DNA from 2 places in the Parashewanella sp. 2210YD4-3 genome. Region 2 is predicted to be linked to the other one. Evidence: predicted binding sites of a transcription regulator. Region 2 holds the regulator's gene; the other holds the start of a gene.
The links. The regulator FliA, encoded in region 2, starts transcription of late flagellar genes. The targets are predictions, from matches to a motif close to CTAAAGNTNNNNNNNNNNNNGCCGATA.
Positions count from the first base shown of each region.

Region 1: AC1EU0_RS13520 (flagellar protein MotY) is a predicted target of FliA. The motif match lies at 1,482-1,508, and genes of this name have one in related genera.

Region 1 covers NZ_JBWQOG010000008.1:183,569-186,745, forward strand. Annotated here, with positions in the region: gene AC1EU0_RS13510 (pyridoxal-phosphate dependent enzyme) at 1-725, opposite strand, end outside; gene rnt (ribonuclease T) at 732-1,388, opposite strand; gene AC1EU0_RS13520 (flagellar protein MotY) at 1,541-2,410, shown strand.
Region 2 covers NZ_JBWQOG010000004.1:149,834-153,010, forward strand. Annotated here, with positions in the region: gene AC1EU0_RS07870 (chemotaxis protein CheA) at 1-187, opposite strand, end outside; gene AC1EU0_RS07875 (protein phosphatase CheZ) at 248-985, opposite strand; gene cheY (chemotaxis response regulator CheY) at 1,004-1,387, opposite strand; gene AC1EU0_RS07885 (RNA polymerase sigma factor FliA) at 1,568-2,287, opposite strand; gene AC1EU0_RS07890 (MinD/ParA family protein) at 2,280-3,158, opposite strand.

The sequences.
Region 1 (3,177 bases), on a different contig from region 2:
GTGACTCTATGTGGAGTGATGGGATATTGCTGAGTATATTTGAAAGCTTGAGTCGCAACTTGAGTTGCACCAAGCGAGGTTGCGATACTGGTGATATTGTTTATATCAACCAACTCTCCAGCCTGACAAGCTTGAGTCAACGAATCGGCACCATTGGTCTCAACAGCTAAAATAGGCGTGTTGTCCGCATTGTTCCTTTTTAATCCTTCCACAACGCCGCATAATAAACCGCCCCCTCCAACTGAAAGCACAACAGCATCAGGTACTTGCCCAGCATCGAACACTTCATCAATTATTGTGGCGTGACCTTGCCAAATTTCAGATGCATCAAACGGATGAATGTAGCGAATGTCATCAGAACAGGTGTGAATTGCGCTGGAATGTGCTTCCGCCCAATTGCTGCCTTTTACTATGACGGTAGCCCCTTCGGCTTGAATTAAATCTATCGCTCGTTGTTTGGTGGTTTCAGGAACATAAACCGTTACAGGTATATTTAGTTGTCGCCCACAGTAGGCAACAGCTAGCCCCGCATTACCACCAGAAGATGAAACAAAGCCTTTAGCCCCTTGCTTTGCATATTGCTGACAAATAAACCCAATACCTCTAGTTTTAAAAGAACCACTGGGTTGCATTGCATCCATTTTAAGCCAAACGTTTGCATTCAGCTTTTGCCCAAGTGACAAAGATTGGATTAGTGGAGTGTTGATATGCAGAGGCTTTGTCATTGCAGGTTACGCTTCTTCTTGTTGCTCAGGAACTTCTAACGGCCAGCCACCTAAGGCTTTCCACTTATTAACGATGTGGCAAAAAAGTTCAGCAGTGCGCTCAGTATCATACAAGGCGGAGTGAGCTTCTTTATTGTCAAAATCAATACCTGCATTTTCGCAAGCTTTAGCTAGCACTGTATGACCTAAAGCTAAACCAGATAATGAAGCAGTATCAAAAGTTGCAAAAGGGTGGAAAGGAGAACGTTTAATGCCATTACGTTCGATAGCTTGAGTTACAAAGCCATGATCGAATGCTGCATTGTGAGCAACAATAATAGAACGATGGCATTCAGAAGCTTTCTGCGCTTTCTTTACTTCTTTGATGATTTCTTTAAAGGCATCTTTTTCGTCTACAGCACCGCGCAGTGGGTTGGTTGGGTCTATTCCATTAAATTCAATGGCTGCCGGTTCAATGTTCGCACCCTCGAAAGGTTCAATGTGGTAATGCAAAGTTCTATCAAGGACTAATTCACCCGAATTATCCATTTTTAACAGAGTAACGGCGATTTCGAGTAGGGCATCGGTTTTAGCATTAAAGCCTGCCGTTTCGACATCTATCACCACAGGGAAGAAGCCACGAAATCTATGTTTTAGTTTATTTGGATCGAAAGTTTCACTCATGTATTAACTCTGTAAAAGTAATTTTTTATCATCTATTGAAAGATTATCCTTGATTGACGTCTCTGTGTCATTCATGTCGGTACGGATTTTTTACTAAAGAAGATAAATTTTGAGCCGATAACATCATTGTAAATAGAAAAAGAGATTTAACTATGTGGCGAAAATTAACCATTGCTGGATTATTACTAGTACCGTTAACTTCAATGGCACAATTGCGTCATTTCGTAGCAAATTTGGATGAATCTCAATGGCGGGTAACTCAAAATAGTCCCATCGAGTGCCGATTGGAGCATCAGATCCCATTATATGGGAACGCCGTTTTTTCCAGTTTCGCTTCTAAAAAAATCAACCTAGACTTTGAACTTGCCATGTGGCAAAAGCCCGAAAAGGTCACCAAAGCTCGATTAGTCAGTCGTGCTCCTCAATGGCGTCCTGGCAAGCCTGATAAAGCCATCACTGAAATTACTTATCAAAGATATTTTAATGGCGAGGTTCCAAAGCCAGCGGCATGGTCGATGCTGAATGAATTAGCAAAAGGAATGCAACCAACGTTTTACTATACAGATTGGTTTCGATCTGAGCAGCAAGTTGCGGTAGGTTTGTCTGCTGCGAACTTTAGAAGAATGTACAACCAATTTAGACAATGTTTATCAAATTTATTGCCTTATTCTTTTGATGATATCGCATTTACAGTTTTGAACTTTAAATCAGGTAGCAAAGAGTTAACCGCTTATTCCTTGAAGCAAATGCAACGAGTTCAAGAATATCTTTCTTACGATCCTGAAGTTGAATTAGTTTTGGTTGATGCTTATACAGACAGCTATGGTTCAAGAAATGTTAACAAGCGAGTTTCGAATGAGCGTGCTAATCAGATCAAACAGTATCTGATGGAGCATGGTATTCAACAAAACCGTATTTTAACAACAGGGCATGGTGAAACTAAGCATCTGGTTGCAAATGATACCATTAGGGGAAGACAGCAAAACAGACGTGTTGTAATCCAGATAAGCAAAGGGGCATAAGCTCAAGTCAATTTCTTTCAGTGGCTCTTGTGAAAGGAGTCACGCTCGTTCAGGTATATCGGAAGCTTAGAGTTTTTCGAGTATACAGCTCAATATCGACCCATCAATAACAACTCAATTTTAGGCAAAAAAAAGCCCGCTTAATTAAAGCGGGCAAAATGCACAATACAATCAACAAAAAAAGGTAGGAAGTCAACCTTAAGAACCAGGGAGTTCAACCGTGTTTTCACACCATTGATAATGTTCTTGTTTTCTCAACTGAATGAATCAGCACTTCCGGAAAACGAGGCCATTTTAGGTATAGTGTAGTAAATTAACAAGTAAGTTATTTTGGGTTCTGGCATTAGGAAAACTAATATTACTACGTATTGGTATTAAAGCTTGAAAGCTCATTATTCAACATTTATTCATTGATTTTGATGTTCTTAGTGTTTTTATTCGTGTATGGCGACTAGTTTGTCATTATAAATGTTAATGTTCTATGTTGTGTGTAGTGGTTGGTTTTGCGATGTTGATGATGAAAAAAATGCAAAAAAATTAAATGTTTGTTTTTGGTCAAAATCGCGTATACATAAAGTTACCATTTAAGTGGTCTTTGAGATTGATTGTCACACTAATTTAACTAAAGTTAATATTGCTTTGTTCCCTTCAAGCCAATTCATTAAATTTTATTCTTCAACAAGCTAAAATCGCTGCATTTAGATTCACAATTGTTGCAACTATGCGTTATAGTTGATGTTTGGAATTTTAGAAGCGTTAGTTAAAAT
Region 2 (3,177 bases):
TTGGAGTAAGGCCTAAAAACCCTGCACCACCTTTTACTGTATGGAATCCACGAAATATGGCATTCAATAGTTCGGTATCTTCTGGGTTATTCTCAAGATCAACCAATTGCTCTTGCAATAACTCTAGAATTTCGCCAGCTTCAATTAAAAAATCCTGAAGGATCTCTTCATCAATAGAAAAGTCCATCCTACACTCCTTGCAGTACCAAATGCCTGCTTATTATCACCTCAAGCCAACGCTTAGATTTTAAAAACCTAGACTAGATAACAAATCATCGACTTCATCTTGTCCAGATACAACATCATCCCTTGTATCGGCATTTAGAATCGGACCTTCAGCTTCAATTTTATTTTTATTTTTTTCTTCCGAGTTTGCTGATGCATGCTCACCAAAAAGAGTTAGCATAGATACCAAGCTACTTTCGACTTCATGAACAAGTTCGATCACACGTCTGATCATTTGTCCCGTGATATCTTGGAAGTCTTGAGCCATAAGTATCTGGTTAAGCAAATCTCGTAATCTAATGGAATCGTGCCCACTTCTTTGCATCATATCTTGGATGTCAAAGCACAATTTTTTGAACGTCTCAAGATCAATATCTCGACGCATGAGCTTGTCCCAAGCAGGTTGGACATTATTGATGTTACTGATCAAAGCATCAGCCAATGGAAGTGACTCTTCAACCGCATCCATGGTTTTATTCGCGGCTTGTTCCGTCATATCAATAACGTAATTCAAGCGTTCCTTTGCATCAGGTATTTCATTATTGGTTAAATCAGTGAGGCGGCTATCAACTTGAAAGTCGACCAATGCACTATGCAGGTCACGTGTCAGCTTACCAATTTCCTCGTAGAGCTCATTTTGAATAGGCAACGAAATCTCTTTAATGATTTCATCTGCTTGTTGTTGCTCTCCTGCAGATAGAAGTTCAACTAGCTGTTGCGCCTGCTCAAGAGTGATCAGGCCTGATATTTCTTCCGACATACAACGTCCTTGCTCAGGTTAGCCCAGTCTTTCGAAAACTTTATCAAGCTTCTCTTTTAGGGTGGCTGCAGTAAATGGTTTTACTACATAGCCGTTAACACCAGCTTGAGCAGCAGCAATAATTTGCTCACGCTTTGCTTCAGCTGTCACCATAAGTACAGGAATAGATTTGAGTTTCTCATCAGCTCGAATGGCCTTAAGTAAGTCAATTCCCTGCATACCGGGCATATTCCAATCAGTGACCACAAAGTCAAAGTCGCCTTTTTGCAGCATAGGTAGTGCGGTGGTTCCGTCATCGGCTTCTTGGGTGTTATTAAATCCCAAATCCCGCAACAAGTTTTTAATGATACGTCTCATTGTTGAGAAGTCATCAACAATAAGTATCTTCATATTCTTGTCCAAGGTTTCCTCCAAGGGCTTTTGTAATCTTATCTTTATGGTAAAAGCGAACGGAAACTTAATTAGACAAAGTTAAACAACCAATTAGTATTTGGATATCCAAACTGGCCGTAGCGCATCTAACAAGGATTTCCCATCAATCAAAAGTAGCTATCTATAAGCCACTATACAGTTTTTGCTTTTTTAATTTTGCGTCCAGTCTCTCAGCTTACCTTTAAGCCTGAGCATGGCTTGACTCAATATTTGGCTTACCCTTGACTCACTCACTTCAAGAATAGCGCCAATTTCTTTTAAATTAAGAGCTTCGTCATAATACAGTGATAGCACTAAAGCATCTCGTTCAGGCAATTGTTTAATGCCTTCAACTAACGCTTTTTGAAAATTTTGCTCTGATAGAGCATCAAAAGCACGATCTTCAGGCTGCTGCTCTTCACGGATCACGTCATGCGAAACGCCTAAATCTTCAAAACCAACGATTTTTCCTGTCGCCACATCATTTAAAATATGGTGATATTCTTCAATTGGTATATTTAATTCGGCCGCAATCTCAATATCTGAAGCTTCTCTTCCTAATTCTTGCTCAAGCTTCTTTATCACCTGATCAACCATACGTTGATTTCGATGAACCGACCGTGGCACCCAATCTCCTCGACGAATTTCATCCAACATGGCGCCTCGTATGCGAATGCCAGCAAACGTTTCAAACTTTGCACCTTTACCGCTGTCGAATTTACCTGAGGCTTCTAAAAGCCCCATCATTCCGGCTTGTAATAGGTCGTCAAGTTGAACAGATGCTGGAAGTCTCGCTAGAAGGTGGTGAGCGATTTTCTTAACCAGTGGAGCATACTGTTCGACTACATTTGTCCTATCGTCAAAACTAGTATACGCAGCGGCCTTATTCACTCACATCGTCCTCTTGCTCAGGCCTTTTAACCAAGCGTTCAATAAAGAACTCTAGGTGACCACCAGGCTGCTCAGGAATGGGCCAATTGGTGATTTTGTTGGCTAAACTGTGGTAAGCAATGGTCGAAGGTGATTTTGGAAAAGCTTCAACAACTAACTTTTGTTTGCGCACTGATTTTCGAACATTTTCATCATAAGGAACAGTGGCAACTAATTCCAAAGCAACATCGAGAAAGCGATCGGTAACTTTACTTAACTTCGCAAACAACTCCATTCCTTCTCTAAGAGAACGAACCATGTTTGCAACAATTTTAAAACGGAACACGCCATGTTCACGGCTAAGTATTTTTATCAATGCATAAGCATCGGTAATAGATGTTGGTTCATCGCATACGACAATTAGCACGTCTTGAGAGGCTCTTGCGAAACTCAGCACCATATCTGATATGCCTGCTGCGGTATCCACAATGAGCACATCAAATTGTGTTTTCATTTCACTAAATGCACGGATCAATCCAACGTGTTGAGCAGATGTAAGCTCAACCATGTTTTGTGAACCTGATGTAGCCGGTATGATTCCTATCCCTTTAGGGCCGCGAACAATAACATCATCCAATTCGGCTTCACCGGTAAGAACATGGGAAAGGTTTTTTTCAGCACGGATACCTAACATGACATCGACATTAGCCAAACCTAAATCAGCATCTAGTACTAGTACTCGCTTGCCTTTTTCAGCTAAAGCCACTGCAGTATTAATGGAAACACTGGTTTTACCAACACCACCTTTACCACCACTTACAGCAATAACTTTCACTTTTTCATTATTAGGTTGATTTATCATACGTAAACCGCTTGCTTGATCTTGGGTCATAGCTTTACTCAAACTGCCA